3 regions of the Pseudomonas syringae pv. tagetis genome follow, and region 1 is predicted to be linked to each of the others. Evidence: riboswitches for the same ligand, from Rfam matches in the RefSeq annotation. Region 1 holds a riboswitch; each other region holds the start of a gene.

What was found. Region 1 has a riboswitch for cobalamin ahead of cobO (cob(I)yrinic acid a,c-diamide adenosyltransferase). Riboswitches for the same ligand answer to the same signal wherever they lie in the genome.
Region 2: linked by a shared signal. The riboswitch ahead of MME58_RS15855 (ABC transporter substrate-binding protein) and the one ahead of cobO (cob(I)yrinic acid a,c-diamide adenosyltransferase) in region 1 are both predicted to bind cobalamin.
Region 3: linked by a shared signal. The riboswitch ahead of cobW (cobalamin biosynthesis protein CobW) and the one ahead of cobO (cob(I)yrinic acid a,c-diamide adenosyltransferase) in region 1 are both predicted to bind cobalamin.

The regions. Positions count from the first base shown of each region.
Region 1 covers NZ_CP092923.1:4,255,108-4,261,957, forward strand. The annotation lists gene cbiB (adenosylcobinamide-phosphate synthase CbiB) at 1-756, opposite strand, end outside; gene bluB (5,6-dimethylbenzimidazole synthase) at 753-1,403, opposite strand; gene MME58_RS18925 (cobyrinic acid a,c-diamide synthase CobB) at 1,400-2,695, opposite strand; gene cobO (cob(I)yrinic acid a,c-diamide adenosyltransferase) at 2,721-3,332, opposite strand; cobalamin riboswitch at 3,424-3,638, opposite strand; gene MME58_RS18935 (PQQ-dependent sugar dehydrogenase) at 3,758-5,086, shown strand; gene MME58_RS18940 (C40 family peptidase) at 5,418-5,963, opposite strand; gene MME58_RS18945 (C40 family peptidase) at 6,054-6,782, opposite strand.
Region 2 covers NZ_CP092923.1:3,586,096-3,592,945, reverse strand. The annotation lists gene MME58_RS15875 (GNAT family N-acetyltransferase) at 4-498, shown strand; gene MME58_RS15870 (peptidase U32 family protein) at 555-2,561, opposite strand; gene MME58_RS15865 (ABC transporter ATP-binding protein) at 2,668-3,459, opposite strand; gene MME58_RS15860 (FecCD family ABC transporter permease) at 3,456-4,478, opposite strand; gene MME58_RS15855 (ABC transporter substrate-binding protein) at 4,475-5,488, opposite strand; cobalamin riboswitch at 5,619-5,817, opposite strand; gene MME58_RS15850 (FadR/GntR family transcriptional regulator) at 5,836-6,552, opposite strand; gene MME58_RS15845 (FadR/GntR family transcriptional regulator) at 6,661-6,850, shown strand, end outside.
Region 3 covers NZ_CP092923.1:3,461,647-3,468,496, forward strand. The annotation lists gene cobN (cobaltochelatase subunit CobN) at 1-2,385, opposite strand, end outside; gene cobW (cobalamin biosynthesis protein CobW) at 2,389-3,453, opposite strand; cobalamin riboswitch at 3,564-3,783, opposite strand; cobalamin riboswitch at 3,842-4,059, shown strand; gene MME58_RS15370 (CbtB domain-containing protein) at 4,156-4,338, shown strand; gene MME58_RS15375 (CbtA family protein) at 4,349-5,071, shown strand; gene MME58_RS15380 (cobalamin biosynthesis protein) at 5,049-5,498, shown strand; gene cobM (precorrin-4 C(11)-methyltransferase) at 5,531-6,280, shown strand; gene MME58_RS15390 (indolepyruvate ferredoxin oxidoreductase family protein) at 6,354-6,850, opposite strand, start outside.

The sequences.
Region 1 (6,850 bases):
CGCCCCGCCCAGTTCGACGCCCAGCGCGCCCGCGCCGGCCGCCATGACCGGACCGGCGTTGGGGCTGTCCCAGGTCGGTCCCTGAGTGCGCCAGCAGCGCAGCGCCAGGCGGGTCTTGCCCAGTAGCGCGTAGGTCAATGCCACAAGCCGCGCAGGCACGTAGTTGAGCACATCGTCGATCTTTGCCGCAGCCCAGCCGAAACGCTCAAAGCGCTCGTTGCGGTATCCCCACATGGCGTCCAGCGTATTGCTCAGCCGGTACAGCACAACGCCCGGCGCACCGGCGACAACAAACCAGAACAGCGCCGCGAATACCGCATCACTGCCGTTCTCCAGCACTGATTCGGTGGCTGCGCGGGCCACTTCAGTGGCATCCAGCTCGCTGGTCTGACGACTGACCAGATAACCGACCCGCTGACGCGCCTCGACCAGATCGTCACTGCGCAGCGCTTGCGCCACGGGTTGAACGTGCTCGCCCAGGCTGCGCATACCCAGCGCGCCATACAGCGCCAGTATCTCGAACAACCAGCCGATACCGGGCAACCAGCTCAGCAGCGTCGCCAGCAGCGTGAACGGCACTACGGTGATAACCCACGCGGTAACGCCATGACTGCGCCAGCCGCGGCCACCGCTGTTGAAACGCTGCTCGACCCGATTGGCAAGGCCCCCGAATGCCACCAGCGGATGCCATCGTTTCGGCTCACCGAGTAACGCATCCAGCGCGACACCGGCAACGCTCAACAGCGCCACACTCATTGACTCACTCCCCATTGATTCTCATACAGCAGCTCATGCAGCGGACGCGCTTGCGCCCAGCCTTCCATTACCAGCATCGGCGTCGGATAAAATTCTTTGACCGGCCCCAGGCAGATGATTGCCAGCGGCTTGGCGCCGTCGGGCATACCCAGCAATTCGGCCAGCGTCTCGGGATCGAACAGCGACACCCAGCCCATACCCAGACCTTCTGCACGGGACGCCAGCCAGAGGTTCTGGATGGCGCAGGACAGCGAGGCCAGATCCATTTCCGGCAAGGTGCGACGGCCGAAAATGTGCTGCTCACGCCCCTCCATCAGCGCAGCGACCAGCACCTCTGCGCAGTCATTGATCCCTTCGACCTTGAGCTTCATGAACTCGTCGGAGCGCTCGCCCAATGCCTCGGCGGTGCGAATGCGCTCCTCTTCCACTTGCGCCTGCATCTTGCCGCGCAACAACGGGTCGCTGATGCGAATGAAGCGCCACGGCTGCATCAGCCCGACGCTGGGTGCCTGATGGGCGGCTTCCAGCACCCGCGCCAGCAACTCGGGGGCCACGGTGCCACCAATGAAGTGACGCATGTCGCGGCGTTCGGCGATAGCGCGGTACACCGCAGCCCGCTCTTGCGGGCTGAACGCTTGCTCGGTCATGGTTTGAACAGCGCTGCAATCGCCTGGGGGCAGGAAGGAAAATAGAAGTGCACGTATGACGCCGTCAGGCGACCGAGACGGTAGACCGCCTCTGCTCCGCGTCCGCCATTGGGGCTGACGCCTCGGGCAATCGGCTGCAACTCGGTGCTGGTCAATGAATGATGATAGGTGTGGCCGTGCAACGTGCCCTCGGGCAGCTCGACCGCTTGCAAGGCCAGCGCCGCCAGACGCTTCTGCATGACCGCTTCACCGGACAGCAAGCCGACCAGTTCGGCGCGAACACCCTCCACGTCGGTCAAGGCTTCGAGCAGATAGAGCATGCCACCGCACTCGGCCAGAATCGGCTTGCCGGCGATATGGTGCGCCCTGATTGATGCCTGCATGGCCAGGTTTTCCGCCAGCGCGACGTGGTGCAGTTCCGGGTAGCCGCCGGGCAGGTAGAGGCTGTCGGCCTCCGGCAGCTCGCGATCATGGATCGGCGAAAAGAAACTCAGTTCCGCGCCCATGTTTCGCAGCAGGTCCAGGCTTGCGCCATACATAAAGGCAAAGGCTTCGTCGCGGGCGATAGCAATACGCACACCGGCGAGCAGCGGCTCGACCTGAACCGGATCGGGCGCAGTAAAGGTCACGGCGGGCGGCAAGGCCACTTCGCAGGTGCTGGCCAGCGCCGCGGCGGCCATGTCCAGACGCACGTCCAGATCGTTGAGTTCACTGGCCTGAACCAGCCCCAGATGGCGACTGGGCAATTCGAAACCGACCTCCCGGGACAGTGCGCCGTACCAGCGCAGGCCTTCGGTCAGGCTGTTCTCCAGTAACTGCGCATGGCGTACCGTGCCGACGCGGTTGGCCAGCACGCCGGCAAACGGCAGGTCCGGCTGATAACGCGCCAGGCCCAGCGCCAGCGCACCAAACGTCTGCGCCATGGCCGTGCCGTCGATCACCCCGAGGACCGGCACGCCGAAATGACGGGCCAGGTCGGCGCTGGACGGTGTGCCGTCGAACAGCCCCATAACGCCTTCGATCAGGATCAGGTCTGCTTCATCCGCAGCCTCCCACAACAGGCGACGGCTTTCGTCGGCACCCACCATCCACATGTCCAGCTGGTAGACAGGCGAACCGCTGGCCCGCTCGAGAATCATCGGGTCGAGAAAGTCAGGGCCGCACTTGAATACTCTGACCTTGCGCCCCTGGTTGCGATGCAAACGTGCCAGCGCAGCCGTGACGGTGGTCTTGCCTTGTCCGGACGCTGGCGCGGCGATCAAAACTGCAGGGCAATCACGCGGAGCTCTCATAACGCGGTTCTCAATAAGGAATGGCTCACAGCTCGATACCTTTCTGCGCCCGGATGCCGGCCTGGAACGCATGCTTGACCACGCCGATGTCGGAAACCGTATCAGCCAGGTCAATCAATTCGGGCTTGGCACCGCGGCCAGTAACCAGCACATGCTGCATCGGCGGGCGAGCCTGCAGATCGCTCAACACCTGTTCAAGGTCGAGGTAGCCATGCTTGAGGGCGATGTTCAGTTCATCGAGCACCACCAGGCCGATACGCGGATCGCGGAGCATCTCCCGAGACACCGCCCAGGCGGCTTCGGCGGCGGCGATGTCACGCTGGCGATCCTGGGTTTCCCAGGTGAAGCCCTCGCCCATCACGTGATAGCGCACCTGCTCGGGGAAACGCCGGAAGAACAGCTCTTCGCCCGTGCTGTTGCGACCTTTGATGAACTGCACCACGCCGCACTGCATATCATGGCCCATGGCCCGGGCGAGCATGCCGAATGCCGAGCTGCTCTTGCCTTTGCCGTTGCCGGTCAATACCAGCAGCAGGCCGCACTCGTTGGGCGAGCTGGCAATACGCTCATCCATCACGGCTTTCTTGCGCTGCATGCGCGCCAGATGGCGTTCGTCGCGTTCGGGGGATTCGTTCATCTGGGTTCTCCGCTCGGGGCAGGCGACAACAGACGGAAGGACAGCACTGAACAGCACGGCAACGCCCTGCACAGAACATCACCCTCCGTGATGCCATTGAGTGGTTCAGGCCGGTCTCCGGGCTCATGAGCGGGTCACCCCCGGCTGCGCGCCTTCCCATGTCGAAACACAGTGGCGTCAGGCACAGCCTTGGCTCATTTACCGTTGCGGGGGCAGCGCCGGGATCGGATCTGGGGATCCACACCGGCTTCCCTGTTTCACCCTGCCAATCAAGGATTGCAGAGCACCTGAAACAAACCGCGAAGGGTAGAGGGTTGGGCTGGGAGCGTCAATCGACACCGTCGCTCTGGAACGTGATTGAACCTAGATGGTTGGCAGTGCCTCTATCAATTACTGGACCACGCCCTTGTTTATGGAGATTCACCATGTTCAAACTCAGACCCCACTACGCAGTGTTGCTTCTGGTTGCCGGCGGCCTCGCTGCCTGCGGCGAGTCTTCGACCCTGCAAGTCTCGGATGGAACAGGCCCCTCGCCCAAGTTGCCGGAGCCCAACAAGACGCTGATCCCGACCGTCAACATTGCCCCCGCCATAGGCTGGGAAAAAGGTGCCCGGCCGGTCGCCGCGCCGGGCACACAGGTGGCCGCGTTCGCTGAAAATCTGGACCACCCACGCTGGCTCTATGTACTGCCCAATGGTGATGTGCTGGTGGCAGAAACCAATTCCCCGGCCAAACCGGATGACTCCAAGGGGATTCGCGGCTGGGTGATGGAAAAGGTCATGGGCCGAGCCGGTGCCGGCGTGCCAAGCGCCAACCGGATTACCTTGCTGCGCGATCTGGACAAGGACGGCGTTGCAGAAACCCGTACCGTTTTCCTGCAAAACCTCAATTCGCCGTTCGGCATGACGCTGGTGGGCAACAAGCTCTATGTGGCCGACACCGATCGCCTGATCAGCTTCCCGTACGAAACAGGCCAGACCTCGATCAGCGCGCAGCCGACCAAAGTGGTCGACCTGCCGGGCGGCACGCTCAATCATCACTGGACCAAGAACGTCATCGCCAGCAAGGACGGCAGCAAGCTGTACGTCACCGTGGGCTCGAACAGCAACGTGGCTGAGAACGGCATGGACAAGGAAGAAGGTCGCGCGGCGATCTGGGAAGTGGACGCCGCCACCGGCAACCACCGTATCTTCGCCTCCGGACTGCGCAATCCCAACGGCATGGACTGGGAGCCCAAAACCGGCAAGCTATGGACGGCGGTCAACGAGCGTGACGAAATCGGCAGCGATCTGGTGCCGGACTACGTGACCTCGGTACAGGACGGCGCCTTCTACGGCTGGCCTTACAGCTACTATGGCCAACACGTCGACGAACGCGTCAAGCCGCAGAATCCGGCACTGGTCGCCAAAGCCATCGCGCCGGATTATGCAGTCGGTCCGCACACGGCTTCGCTGGGCCTGGTGTTCGCCGACGGCAAAACCCTGGCCGCACCATTCAATGAAGGCCTGTTCATCGGTCAGCACGGCTCATGGAACCGCAAACCGCACAGCGGCTATAAAGTGGTATTTGTGCCATTTAGTGGCGGCAAGCCCAACGGCGCACCCGTCGACGTGCTGACCGGCTTTCTCAACAAGGACGAAAAAGCCATGGGCCGCCCGGTTGGCGTGGTCAATGACCAGCGTGGCGGGTTGCTGGTGGCGGATGATGTGGGCAACAAGATATGGCGCGTGACGTCAGCCAAGGCTGCGCAGTAACGCCGAGTGCAGGGGTGCGACGCGGAGCGTCTTACGACGGTTGAGATTATCGTTCCCTACGCTCCAACGTGGGAATGCAGTTCTCAACGCTCTGCATCGCACGATAGTTGAGATTATCGTTCCCTACGCTCCAACGTGGGAATGCAGTTCTCGACGCTCTGCATCGCACGCTAGTTGAGATTATCGTTCCCTACGCTCCAGCGTGGGAATGCAGTTCTCGACGCTCTGCGTCGCAAGCGGACGCAGAGCATCCTGAACCGCATGGCGACGCGGGGCGTCGCACGATATGTTTTGGCGGCAGGTTCCAGGCAGATTGCGAGCAGGCGAAGCGCTACGGCCGAATCTGCGCCAGATTGGCTGGCTGAATGACGCGCTTGGCGTTGAGGTAGGCTTTCTGCCAGTAGGGCTTGTCTAGGCTATCGAGCTTGACCGTGCCGCCGCTGGCCGGGGCATGCACGAAGCGGCCTTCGCCGACGTAGATCCCCGCATGGGAAACCTGCGAACCGCCCGATGTGGCGAAAAACACCAGATCCCCCGACTGCAATTGCTCGCGCCGAATATTCGGTGCGCCCATCACGATCATCTCGCGCGTGGAGCGCGGCAGAGAGATACCCGCCGCATCACGATAGACATAACCTATAAGGCCGCTGCAATCAAAACCGGAGTCTGGCGTGTTGCCGCCCCAGCGATAAGGCGTGCCGACCAGCCCCAGCGCGCGAAACAGCACGTCTTCGGCGGCTGGAGAAAGAATCTGGGGAGGAGCAGTAACCACCGGACGCTGAACGATCCGGGGTGCTTTGGGCGGTGGCGGCGCGCTGGCACAGGCCCCCAGCAACGCAGCAACAGAGATGACTATCAGGCGCAACGCAATCGACATAACCACAACAACCTATCCGGATGCGGCTTACGCTGCCGAGAAGCTCAAAAACGCAGAAAGACCCGAAGGCCTTGTTCTGCGCGTTCTATTTTATTTACGCCGCTTTGGCGCGGTCTTGACTGTAGTCGAAGTCATCGCCGTTGTCTGCGTGGCCTCAGGCGTCGACTTTACAGCGACAGTGCCTGGCGCCATTGCCAGAGGCCGCTTGGCCTCGATGAATGTCTTGCTCCAGTAGGCGTCATCAAGGCTGTCGATGCGCACACCGCCGCTGCGGCGGCTGCTGGAGTGGATGAATTGCTGATTACCGGCATAGATCGCTGCATGGCTGACACGACCGCGGCCGCGGGTGCTGAAGAACAGCACGTCACCAGGTTGAAGGTTCTTGCGCGAGACCAGCGGTGCATCGACGTTGATCATTTCACGCGTGGAACGCGGCAGGCTCATGCCAGCCTCTTCGCGAAACAGGTAACCGATAAAGCCGCTGCAATCGAACCCCGAAGAAGTCGACGTGCCACCGAACTTGTAGCGGGTACCGATCAGGGATTTGCCACGTTCCAGGATACTGTCGGCCAGAACCGGCAGTTGGTAAGACTTGTTGTCGGAGAACTGGGCCAACTCGTCTTCGGTGGCAATCTCGTCCTGCAAGGCTGCTGCGTCGGCACGACGGGCTGCGGACTGGGCATTCACAGCGTTGGCGCTCTGATAACGCGGAACGGGCTGGGCCTGTTTATGCTGTGCGACCGGCATATTGGCCGAGCAACCGAAGAGGAATGTAACGAGTGCGAGAGGCACGAGGGGTGCGAAGCGAACAACCTGCATGGGCACAACCGTGGCTGACTAGTTAAGATGGCGAGACTATGCCTTTTATGAAGGTGATTTGCAAATTC
Region 2 (6,850 bases), 670 kb from region 1:
GCCATGAAGATTTCCATCACCGAAGTACATCCCGTCGATATCCCGCAAACAGTCGACTTCGTCATGCGTGCCCGTGCCGAGATATTTCCGTTGATCGACGCCGTCACGGTTCCTCCCGATCTGGCCGGTTTCGAACAGGTGTACCTGAGTGGCAAGGACGGTAAATTTCTGATTGCCCGCTGTGAAGGGCAGATCATCGCTGCCGTGGGCTATCTGCCGTACGATCATCGTTTCCCGCAGCTTGATTACAGCGGGCGCAGAACCGTTGAGATCGTACGTCTGTTCGTCACGCCGGAGTTTCGCGGCGACGGGCTGGCCAGCCGCTTATGTCAGGCGCTCTGGGCGCATGCCGGGGCGGGTTATGTAGAGATTCTGTACCTGCATACCCACCCGTTTCTGCCGGGTGCCATTCGTTTCTGGGAGAAACAGGGTTTTGCCGTAACCGATGTGGAAAGTGACCCAGTATGGAACACGACTCACATGGAACGCGTTCTTTAAGAGGGCTTTGTCAGAAGACGGAAGGGGGCTGGCAGGCACCAACCCCTTCGTATCGATCAGTGCGGAGAACGCTGACGCGCAGTCTTGAGCAGGTCTTCCGGCGTGATGTGGCCAACCACCGATTTGGCCGCCGCGCTGCCGGGTAGCGGCAAGTCGAGAATGTGACCTTTCATCTTGCCGATCACGTGCATTTCGCAAGGCTTGCAATCGAATTTCAGGGTCAGCACTTCGTCACCCTGTACCAGTTGCATCGGCGCGACCTTGGTACGCACGCCAGTGACACCCTTGGCCTGTTTCGGGCACAGATTGAACGAGAAGCGCAGGCAGTGCTTGGTGATCATCACCGGCACTTCGCCGGTTTCCTCGTGGGCCTCGTAGGCTGCATCGATCAACTGTACGCCGTGGCGATGATAGAAGTCGCGGGCCTTCTGGTTGTAGACGTTGGCCAGAAAAGACAGGTGCGATTCCGGGTACACCGGTGGCGGGGTAGTCTCGGCCTTGCGGCCACCGCGCGGATGGGCCTTGACGCGTGCTTCGGTCAGCGCTTCGATGGCGTCGCGGCGCAGGGTCTTGAGCTGCGAATTGGGCACGAAGAACGCCTGCGGCGCGTCGAGCCTGACATCCTGAGCATGATAGATCGTGGTGCCCAGTTGGGTGAGCAGGTCCCGCAACTGATCCAGCGCCTGCTGGGGTTTGTTGGCGGCACCGAAAGGGCCGTCGAGGCCGACGGTGACACTTACGCCTTCTTCGCTGGTAGCGTCCAGGCGCAGGTGATCTTCACGCAAGGTGACCTGCCACTGAATGCCGATCCGGCGCTCGGCCGAAGTTTTGAGCAGTGCCTGCTGCCAGTTGTGGTCCAGGTTGCGATTCAGTGGGTGATTCGGGCGCACACGGGAGAGGGCCGCAGGCATCTCGTTGGGTTCTACGCGGTAGCGCCAGCGCTTCTGGCCGTCTTCTTCGAACTCGCCCTTGAGCTCGGCGATGTTGGCACGAAAGCCCACTACTTCACGTTTGATCTGCACATTGAGGCCGTCGCCATTGGACAGCGGCTCATGGGTTACGGCAATCAGGTCACGCTTGCCGAGCTTCTCGACGGTGCCCACCGCCAGGCCGGTGAAGGTAGGCGTATCGAACGCGCCGATGTCGATCTTGCGGTCGCTGACGAAATAATCGGTACTGCCGCGATGAAAGGTTTTTTCCGGGTCGGGCACGAAGAAGTGTGCGGTATGGCCACTGGACGCGCGTGCGAGGTCAGGGCGGTCTTCGAGGATCTCGTCCAGGCGCTGGCGATAATAGGCAGTGATATTTTTGACGTAGCCCGCGTCCTTGTAACGGCCTTCGATCTTGAATGAACGCACGCCTGCGTCCACCAGTGCACGCAGGTTGGCGCTCTGGTTATTGTCTTTCATCGACAACAGATGTTTTTCGAAGGCCACGACGCGGCCCTGGTCATCCTTGAGTGTGTAGGGCAGGCGGCACGCCTGGGAGCAGTCGCCACGGTTGGCGCTGCGCCCGTTCTGCGCGTGGGAAATATTGCACTGCCCGGAAAACGCCACGCACAGTGCGCCATGGATGAAAAACTCGATGGCGGCATCGGTTTCATCGGCAATTGCGCGGATTTCCTGCAGGTTCAGCTCCCGGGCCAGCACCAGTTGCGAAAACCCGGCCTGATCAAGGAACTTCGCCCGCCCCAGGGTGCGGATGTCAGTCTGCGTACTGGCGTGCAGCTCGATGGGCGGAATGTCCAGTTCCATGACTCCGAGGTCTTGCACGATCAACGCGTCCACGCCTGCGTCATAGAGCTGGTGAATCAGCTTGCGGGCTGGTTCCAGTTCATCGTCATGCAGGATGGTGTTGATCGTGGTGAAGATCCGCGTGTGATAGCGATGAGCGAATTTGACCAGTTCGGCAATATCGCTGACCTCGTTGCAGGCGTTGTGTCGTGCACCGAAGCTCGGGCCGCCGATATAGACGGCGTCGGCGCCATGCAGAATGGCCTCGCGGGCGATGGTCACATCCCGCGCAGGGCTGAGCAATTCCAGGTGGTGCTTGGGTAACGACATGGCAACGGGATCCGGCATCGGGCAAAGCGCGCATTGTAGTGCCACAGAACGCCCGGCGCACCTGTTGAAGATTCAGGCAAGTGACCGGCTGACCGCCGGCGCTCCGTCAGCGTGAGCGCAAACGCAGGATTTTTGCGCCGTCGAAGGGGTCGGTCAACCAGTGCGCCACGACGCCGAAGGTGCTCAACAGGCGTTCCGGGGTCAGCACCTCGACCGGTGCACCCAGCGCGACCAGGCGGCCTTTTTCCATGACCGCCACGCGGTCGCAATCCAGCGCCTGATTCAGGTCGTGCAGGGCAATCACGGTGGTAACCGGCAAGGCCCTGACCAGACCGAGGATGGTCAGTTGATGCTGGATGTCCAGGTGATTGGTCGGTTCGTCCAGCAGAAGGATCTTCGGCCTTTGCGCTAGTGCCCTGGCAATATGCACACGCTGCCGCTCACCTCCTGACAGGGTGTGCCAGGCGCGTTTTTGCAGGTGCAGCATGTCCACATCCTGCAAGGCCTGGCTAACGATGGCGTCATCGTTCGTGCTCCACGGCTCGAGTGCCGACAGCCAGGGCGTGCGACCCAGTTCGACGGCATCCCGTACAGTCACGGCGTCGCTGGTTTCTGCCTGTTGTTCGACCACTGCCAGCAGGCGGGCCACGTCTCTGCGGCTCATTGACTCGAGTGGCTGCCCGCCCAGCCTGACGCTGCCGCTGACCGGCTTCTGAATACCGGCCAACAGTTTCAGCAGGGTGGATTTGCCCGACCCGTTAGGGCCGACCACGGCCAGCGTTTCGCCCGCTGCAATGCTCAGGTCGACCTCGCGCAGCAGCGCAGTACCGCGTACCGAATAACCCAGACCCGAGCAACCGAGCACCGCTGCGTTGACCTGCTGAGGAAACGCGTTCATCGAGTGCTATTGCCCCGGATAAGTATCAAAGCGAAGACCGGTGCGCCGATCAGGGCGGTAATGACGCCAATCGGCAGCGCCTGCCCCTTGATCAGCGTGCGCGAGAGGATGTCGGCAGCGATCAGAAACAATGCGCCGCTCAATGCGCTCAGCGGTACCAGCCGTGCATGCCGGACACCGACCAGCATACGTACGGCGTGCGGGATCACCAGCCCGACGAAGCCGATGGAACCGACAATCGATACCATCACCGCCGTGACCAGCGCGGCGGTGGCGATCAGTATGATCTGCACGCGCCGCACCGCAATCCCCAGCGACGCTGCCGAGTCGCTGCCGAATGTGAAAGCGTCCAGCGCTCGTCTGTACCACAGGCACACCAGCAGCCCGACCAGCACCGTCGGCACCGCCAGCCAGACAGAGTGCCAGCGCACTCCGCTGAGGTTGCCCAGCAACCAGAACATGATGCCGCGTGCCTGCTCCGAGCTTGCGGATTTGGTGATCAGAAACGATGTCAGGGCATTGAACAGTTGCGAACCGGCAATCCCGGCCAGAATGATCTGCCCGGCTGCCGTGGTGCCGCGTGACGAATGTGCCAGCAGGGCGACCAGCGAAAACGCGGCAACGGCCCCGGCAAAGGCACCTGCCGACATCGAAATCGCGCCTGCACCAAAGCCCAGAATGGCAACCAGTACCGCACCGGTCGACGCCCCTGCGGAAATCCCCAACAGATACGGGTCTGCCAGCGGATTGCGCAACAAGGATTGCAGCACCACGCCGCAGATCGCCAGCCCGGCCCCGCAGGCTGCCGCGACAATGGCGCGGGTCAGCCGGTAGTTCCAGACAATGCCCTCATCGATAGGGTCGAGCACGTAGCTGGCTGCCCAGAGTTTGTTGGCCAGCACCTGAAAAACCACCGGCAGGCTGATCGAGGTTTCGCCAATCGCCGCACCGATCATGATCGCCAGTACCAGCACTGCCGAGACCCAGAGCACATGGCCCAACGCTACTGGTAATCTCATTGTGCCGCGTTGAAACGGTTGGCGGCGTCAGCCAGTTCCTCGAACCCGGTGAACAGGCGCAGACCGGCCTGCATGCCCTCGGCGTCGATGATCACGATCCGCTCATGCTTGACTGCGTCCATGTTGCGCGTCACCGGATCGCTCTTGAGAAATTCGATTTTCTTCAGGTAGTCGTCGGCCGGGAAGCGGCGGCGGTCCATGCGCGCAATCACCAGAATGCTTGGGTTGGCCTTGGCAATGGTTTCCCAGCCCACGGTCGGCCATTCCTCGTCGGACTGGACGATATTGCGCATGCCCAGGCTGTTGAGCATGAAATCCGGGATGCCTTTGCGGCCTGCCACGAAAGGATCGCTGGCAAGGTCCGAACTGGAAAACCAGAACAGCGCCGAGACGTCGTTCGCCTTGTTCTGTCTGACGTTGGCGATGGCTGCGTTCAGGCGTGTCTTGAGGTCGGCAACCAGCGCATCACCGCGATCCTGTACGTCGAAAATCTGCGCCAGTTGCTCGATGCTTCTGTAGATGGTCTCGATACGGAACGGCTCGAGGCGTGTGCCATCGGCACCGACCAGATTGTCTTTGCCTTCACAATCGGACGGCAAAATGTAAGTGGGTATTTTCAGGTCATGGAACTGTTCGCGGGTGCCGACCACGCCCTGTTTGCCGACCATCCATTCCAGTTGCACGGTCACCAGTTCAGGCCGTTTGCCAATCACCGCTTCAAAGCTGGGGTCGTTGTCGGCCAGACGCTCTACCTTGTCGTTCTGCGCCTTGAAGCGTGGCAATACGTTGTTGAACCACAGCGAAGTGCCGACCAGGCGGTCACCCAGGCCCAGTTCGTAGAGCATTTCAGTGCCGGCCTGGCCAATCGTTACCGTCCTGGCCGGCGCGTGTGCGAATGTCAGGGTCGAACCACAGTTTTCGAGGGTCAGCGGATACCGAGTGGGGGCCGCGAGCGTCAGGGTGGGCAGCGTCAGGCAGGCGACGAGTGCGGCAAGGCGGGGCAGCGGCATGGAAGACGGTCTCCGTTGGGGCAGGTGCCAAGGCGCAATGCACATCAGGAAACACATCCCCGGCAGATAACCGGGCACGACAGTAAATGCCGACGCGTGCGGATGTCCTTCCCGGACACCCCGCCGGTTAGTTGGTTGAATCGGGTCGGCAGGTCTCCTGACTGGCATGTCATCGCCAGGCTCCGGCCTTCCCGGAGCGTGTCCAGTGGCAGTTATGGAGCAGGCTCGATGCCTACAGTTGCGGGGGCAGTTTCGTTTTGGCTTTGTGACGACAAAGCGTGCGAATTCCCTGTTAGTTCCTCTCGGAAACCGACGGGCGGCATGGTAAACGATAAGCGTTTTAGTGGCTAATCCTTTGCGCGCAGGCGCAGCAGACTGTTGATCAGATGCAGGCGCATCGCGGCTCGGGCGGCGTCGCGGTCCTGATGGACAATGGCGTCCAGAATGGTTTCCTGCTCGCGCTGCTGAATGCCGGGGTCATCCTCTGCGTGCAACGACACGATATTGCCAAATCCGCTGCGAGTACGAGGCAGGATGCTGCTGCCGAGCTGGCTCATGACATCGGTAAAGAAGCTGTTGGCGGTGCACAGCGATATCTGTCGGTGGAACTCGAAGTCGGCCTGCAGAGTGTCATGCCCCAGGCGTGCGCAGCGATTCAGTTCATCGAGGGCCTGGCGGATGGCATCGAGCTGCTCCGGTGTACGGCGTTGTGCAGCGAGCGCGGCTGATTCCGGCTCAATGCTCAGGCGCAGCTCGATGATCGATACCGCATCGCCGGGCGCTGCGACTGGCGGTTCAGTCTGCTGGAAATCCCTTGGCTGCGATGCGTCGACCACGAAGGTGCCGATACCATGACGGGTTTCGACCAGCCCTTCGGCTTGCAGGCGTGACATCGCCTCCCGAACCACGGTGCGGCTGACCCCTGTTTCGCGGATGATCACCTGTTCGGTGGGGAGTTTTTCACCGCTCTGAATCTCGCCTTCGCGAATCCTGCGTGAAAACTCGGCGACCAGTTGCTGGGTCAGGCTGGAGCGACGGCCTTTTGATGTGGAAGGTTGTTCCATGGCGGGTGAGCGGGTCCATGTCGGGTGGCTGAGTATAACCGCACTGAGGGCGTGTTTTGTGGGGGGATCGCAGCCTATACTCGCGTATCGGACAGAACTGAGGCTGCAATGTCGGACAACGCACTTTCCTCGCAAAAGAACCATCGACGCCTGGCGGAAACCCTGGTCGACCGATTCGCCCAGCGCATGCGTGATGGTGTGCTGGTGCGCGGCGAGAAACTGCCTTCCGAGATCCACATCATGGAAGCCGAGGGTGTCAGCCGCACGGTGGTGCGCGACGCGCTGTCGCGAATGCAGG
Region 3 (6,850 bases), 790 kb from region 1:
CGTATCACCCTGTGTCACGCGCTCGATAAGGGCGGCGGCGTAAAGCTCCAGGCGCTCACGTGCATCACCGGCACTGCGCCAGGGGTCGCTGCTGACCGCCAGCAACGCTGCAGGACGCTCACCGGTCCAGGGCTTGGCCAGCTCGCAATCCAGCGGATCGAAACCCAGGTCGAACGCTTTGCTCAACGCCCTTAAAAGGCTTGACTGCGCACCGCGCCCGTCACCGCGCGGGATACGCAGCAGCGCCAGCAAGGTGTCGGTGCGCAGGCGACCTTGCGGCGACTGACCGAAGATATGCAAACCGTCGCGAATCTGCGATTCCTTCAGATCGCACAGGTAGGTGTCCAGACGTGGCAGCCAGAGCGCCGCATCGGCGTCGCTGTCGAGGTTCTCGCCCAGCGCCAGCTCGCGGTCGATACGGGTTTCACGGACCAGTGCAAGAATGTCACGCTGCAGCTCGCGCGCGCGGCGCGGATCAAGCAATTGCGCTTCGTAGAACTCGTCGGCGAGCAGTTCCAGATTACGCAACGGGCCATAGGTTTCGGCGCGGGTCAGCGGCGGCATCAGGTGATCGATGATGACTGCCTGAGTGCGCCGCTTGGCCTGTGCGCCTTCGCCCGGATCGTTGACGATGAAGGGATAGATGTTCGGCATCGGGCCCAGTACGGCGTCCGGCCAGCAGGTTCGCGACAGCCCCACGCCTTTGCCCGGCAGCCATTCGAGGTTGCCGTGCTTGCCGACGTGCACCACGGCATGCGCGCCGTAGGCCTTGCGCAGCCAGAAGTAGAACGCCAGATAGCCATGGGGCGGAACCAGATCCGGATCGTGATACACCGCGCTGGGGTCGACCTGATAGCCGCGCGCCGGCTGAATGCCGACGAAGGTCAGGCCAAAGCGCAGCCCGGCAATCATCATCCTGCCACTGCGAAACATCGGGTCGGCATCCGGCGTTCCCCAGCGGGCATTTACCGCATCCCGATTCTCCTGCGGCAGCTCGTTGAACGCCGCCAGGTATTCCTCCAGCGCCATGCTTTGCTGACACGGACGCTGGTCGATGCTGTCCAGGTCATTGGTCACGCCGCCCAGCAATTGGCGGATCAGTTCGGTGCCGCTGTCCGGCAGCTCTGCCAGCGGATAGCCCTCGGCCTGCATGGCACTCAGGATGTTCAGCGCGGCCGCAGGCGTATCGAGCCCCACACCGTTGCCGATCCGTCCATCGCGAGTCGGGTAATTGGCCAGGATCAGTGCCACGCGCTTGCTGGCATTGGGCAGTCGCGCCAGCTCGATCCAGCGCCGCGCCAGTTGCGCGACAAAGTCCATCCTGTCCGGTTGAGCGCGGTAGCAGACCACGTCCGACTGGCTGCGCTCACTGCGCCAGGCCAGGTCCTTGAAACTGATCGGCCGACTGATGATCCGCCCGTCAAGCTCGGGCAAGGCAATGTGCATCGCCAGATCGCGGGCACCAAGGCCCTGTTCGCTGGCTTGCCAGGCAGGCTCGTTGTCCTGCGCGCAAATGGCCTGGATCACCGGCACATTGCGTCGAAACGGACGCAGATGCGGCGCTTCCGGACTCGACTGGGCAAAGCCGGTCGTGTTGAGAATCAGCTCGGTGCCGGCCTCGTCCAGCCAGTCCTCCACCTGGGTGAAGCAACCGGGTTCCTTGAGGCTGGCCACGGCAATGGGCAACGGGTTGATGCCGTGCGCCTGCAAGCGGACGCAGAACTCGTCGATAAAACCGGTGTTGGCCGCCTGCAGGTGCGAGCGATAAAACAGCAGCGCCACCACCGGCTGCTCGGCAATCCACTCTGCCTGCCAGTCGGCAAGCTGTGCACTTGCCCGTCGGGGGTGGTAGATAGCCGTGCGCGGCAACGGTGCGGGCTCGACCCAGGAATAATCGCGGTCCAGCCAGCGACTGGCCATGCAGTTGTACAGTTGCAGCGCATTCTGCAAACCGCCCTGACGCAAAAACTGCCAGAGCCGGTCGCGCTCTACGGCAGGTACGGTGCTCAGGTCGCTCAATTCGGGATCAGGGCGGTCATCACCCGGCACCAGGATCACCTGAACACCGCATGCCGCCAGTTCCATCAGCCGCTCGACGCCGTAACGCCAGTATCCGATACCGCCATGCAGGGAAATCAGAATGACTCTGGCATGACGCAACACTTCATCGACGTACAGGTCGACCGAGGCGTGATTCTGGACCTGCATCGGATTGGCCAGACGCAGGCTGGGGTAGTCTTTGGGGAGCTGCCGGGCAGCTTCGGCAAGCAGCGCCAGGCTGGAATCGCCGCTGCAGAGAATCACCAGCTCGGCCGGGGTCTGGCCCAGATCGGCAATGCTGTCGTCGGGTACGAAACCGCCGGGCTGGGTTCTCAGTAAATGCATGGGTCAGCCGACAATCGCAGCGTTGAGCTGCGCCTGCAGGGCCGCGGCGTCCAGTTCCTGGCCAATCAGCACCAGATGCGTGGCGCGTTCTTCGTCGGCACGCCAGGCGCGGTCGAAATGCTTGTCGAAACGCGTACCAACGCCCTGAATCAGCAGGCGCATCGGCTTGCCGGGAATGGCCGCGAAGCCTTTCACCCGCAGAATGCCATGCTGCACGACCAGTTGATTCAGCGCACCAAGCAGGACTTTTTCATCCGCATGCGGCAGCTTCAGGGAAATTGAATCGAACGCGTCGTGATCGTGGTCATCATGATCGTCATCGTTGTGGTGATCATGGTGGGTTTTGCGACCGTCGATGTGCAGCTCGGACTCGGCACCGACACCCAGCAGCACGCTGATCGGCAGACGGCCGCTGCTGGCTTCGATCACCTTGACAGCGGGCGGCAGTTCTTCGGCAACTTCGGCACGCACCGCAGCCAGCCCTTCGGCATCGATCATGTCGGCTTTGTTGAGGATGACCAGATCGGCGCTGGCCAACTGATCGGCGAACAACTCGTGCAGAGGCGACTCGTGATCCAGATTCGGGTCGAGCTTACGTTGCGCATCGACCTGATCCGGGAATGCAGCAAACGTACCGGCCAGTACCGCCGGGCTGTCGACCACAGTGATCACCGCATCAACCGTGCAGGCGTTGCGAATTTCCGGCCACTGGAAGGCTTGAACCAACGGCTTGGGCAATGCCAGCCCAGAGGTTTCGATGAGGATGTGGTCCAGGTCACCACGCCGGGCAACCAGTTCGCGCATGACCGGAAAGAACTCTTCCTGAACCGTGCAGCACAGGCAGCCGTTGGCCAGCTCGTAAACCCGGCCGTTGGCTTCTTCTTCGGTGCAACCGATGGTGCACTGCTTAAGGATCTCGCCGTCGATGCCCAATTCGCCGAACTCATTGACGATGACCGCAATGCGCCGCCCCTCGGCGTTGTCGAGCATATGCCGCAGCAGGGTAGTCTTGCCCGAGCCGAGAAAGCCGGTGACGATGGTGACGGGAAGCTTGGCCAGTGTTTTCATCAGATGCCCTTTGGCAGTGCGGCGGGCAAACAGGACGAGAACCGCATGCCTGGCACACGGATCGGATCGCCACCGGATCACCCCGCCCGGTTGTAGTGAGAATTCGCAGACCCTGGGTCCGGTTCGAGGCAGGTCTCCTGGCTCACGGCGGCGTGCAGATCATTAAAGACCTGTCGACACGCATTCATTGCGCCTTCCCGCCGCAGCAGTGGCTGTGCAATGAACCTGACCGTTTACAGTTGCGGGGGCAGCTGCGGCGTATACCGCATTCCCGTCTTAGCTCCATTTGTAACGCATTACGCAGGGAGAACCTCGAACCGGCAAGGCTACGCAGTGACCGCAGACAGGTCAATCGTTCAGATTGACGATCCCCCGCCGCGCATGCTCTCCTGTACGCCTTGTTTCGGGTGCCCCTCACGGGGTGAAACGGGAAACCGGTGCGCTCGCCCTATTGCCGAGCAAGTCCGGTGCTGCCCCCGCAACGGTAAGCGAGAGAAGGTCTGATCCACTGTGCCGCGGCATGGGAAGGTGACCTTGCAGGGCTTGAACATACTGACGTTCAGTCCCCTCGCGAGCCCGGAGACCGGCCCGACATTGTTGCAATGACAAACCCGCGGTGGGCGGGCGCAGTTGAAACCTTCGGCATCTGTCGGCAGGTTCCTTTGCGCGTGGCCCACTTGCCAATCACCAAGAGGGATCGCCATGTCGACCATCAGCAGCCACCCCGCCACGACCAGTTCCACGCGCACTCAACGCCTGACAGCCGCCATCAGCGCCACATTGCTGGGTGCCTGCCTGGTCTACTTCGCCGGATTTTCGCACATCGCTGCCGTGCACAATGCGGCACATGACACCCGTCACAGCGCTGCCTTTCCTTGCCATTAAGGGTTACACAATGTTCAAGCGAATCGCACAAACTGCCGGGTTCACAGGCCTGCTTGCGGCCCTGTTGCTGACTCTGCTGCAAAGCCTGTGGGTGGTGCCGCTGATCCAGCAGGCCGAAACTTACGAAAACGCGTTTGCCGAACAGGTGCATGAGCATGCCGAAGGCGCGACCGCCGAGCACAGTCACGCGCATGAAGAAGCGGCCTGGGAACCTGAAAACGGCTGGCAACGTGTGCTTTCCACTACGGGCGGCAATCTGGTGGTCGCGGTGGGCTTTGCCCTGATGCTCGCCGGGCTGTACACCTTGCGCGCGCCGCGTCGCACCGTGCAAGGCGTATGGTGGGGGCTGGCCGGTTTCGCTGTATTTGTGCTGGCACCCACCCTCGGCCTGCCACCTGAGTTACCAGGCACAGCCGCCGCCGAGCTGAGCCAGCGCCAGCTGTGGTGGATCGGCACCGCTGCGTCCACTGCCACCGGGCTGGCCTTGCTGGTATTCGGTCAGAACTGGCTGCTGAAAGCGCTGGGTGTGGCGATTCTGGTGGTGCCTCATGTTATCGGCGCGCCACAGCCGCTGGCCCATGAAAGCCTGGCCCCCGAGGCTCTGGAGTCGCAGTTCATGCTTGCCTCGTTACTTACCAACGCGCTGTTCTGGGTCGCGATGGGGCTGATCAGTGCCTGGTTGTTCCGCAGAAACGATGATCACAGCAACAATGCCGACCTGCACCAGGCCTGATTCACTGCGGATTGACCCCGGCGCAGCCCTGGTCGCCGGGTTGGGCTGTCGACGCGGTTGTTCGGCAGCAGCATTGCGCGAGCTGATCGAGCACAGTCTTCGAGCCATTGACCTGAACATTGCCAGCGTCACCGCGCTGGCATCTATCGATCTGAAAGGCAATGAACCAGGCCTGCATGAATTGGCCAGGCAACTGGGCGTACCGCTGGTGTTTTTCAACGCCACGCAACTGGTGGCGTGGGAACTGCATCTCACCCATCGGTCTGCGCAGGTCTTTCGGACGACGGGCTGTCATGGTGTGGCCGAGGGTTCGGCACTGGCGCTGGCTGCGCAGTCGGGAGACGGCACCGCCACGTTGCTGATCGAGCGGCAGAAAAGCACTCACGCAACATTTGCCTTGGCAATCAGCCCTGCCCACGGCGGATAATCGTTCCGCGTTCATTTACCCCGGAGAACACATTGACTGTCTACTTCATCGGCGCAGGCCCTGGCGATCCCGAGCTGATCACCGTCAAGGGGCAACGCCTGATTCGTACCTGCCCGATCATTATCTACGCAGGCTCGCTCGTGCCGCTGGCCGTGCTGGAGGGCAATCAGGCCGTGCAGGTGGCCAACAGTGCAGAAATGCATCTTGAACAGATCATTGAGCTGATCAAGGCTGCGCATGCGCAGGGCCAGGACGTTGCTCGCGTGCACTCCGGCGACCCGAGCCTGTATGGCGCCATCGGCGAACAAATCCGCCATCTGCGCGAACTGGACATTCCATTCGAAATCATTCCCGGCGTGACTGCGACCGCTGCCTGTGCCGCCTTGCTGGGGGTCGAGCTGACCCTGCCGGATGTTTCGCAAAGCGTGATTCTGACCCGCTACGCCGACAAGACGTCGATGCCCGACGGCGAGGAGCTGGCCAGTCTGGCCCGCCACCGGGCGACCATGGCGATTCATCTTGGCGTGAACAACCTGCAACGGATTGTCGAAGAGCTTGCCCCCCATTATGGACTCGATTGCCCGATTGCCGTCGTGCACCGCGCCAGTTGGCCGGATCAGGACTGGGTGCTGGGGACACTGGCGGATATTCACGAAAAAGTGCAGGCCAGAGGCTTCCGCCGCACTGCACTGATTCTGGTTGGACGCGTGCTTGCCGACGATACGTTCAGCCAATCCTCGCTGTACCGCGCCGGGCATGCCCATCTGTTCAGGCCTGGATAACGCTTGCTCCCCCGCCTCGGACTCTGCCCGCAGGATGCGGCAAAGACCCGGGCGGTCCGTCCGTCAGGCGTCCTCAAGCAGCTGCTTCGTAGAGCTTCGGCGCAGCCACTTCGCCGCTTTCCAGACTCTTGCGTAGAATATCGGCCTGTAACGCAGCTGCTTTCATGGCGCTTTCCTTGATATAGCCATAACCACGAATGCGTTCCGGCAGACGTGCCAGGCTCAGGGCGGTGTGGCGGTTCTGTGCTTGCAGGTGCTGAAGAATCAGCTCTATGTCACTGACATAGCTATCAATCATGGCCCTCTCCTGCCGACGCTCAAGGCTGCGGCCAAAGGGATCGAGTACCGTGCCACGGAGGAACTTGAATTTAGCCAGTACATCGAAGGCGCGCAGCATCCACGGCCCGAAACTGCGTTTGCGCGGCAGGCCGTCATGCGGATCGCGCTTGGCCAGCCAAGACGGTGCCAGGTGAAATTCCAGCCGATAATCACCTTCAAACTGTGCGTCCAGCTGGCGAGCAAATTCGCCGTTGCTGTACAGCCGAGCCACTTCATATTCGTCCTTGTAGG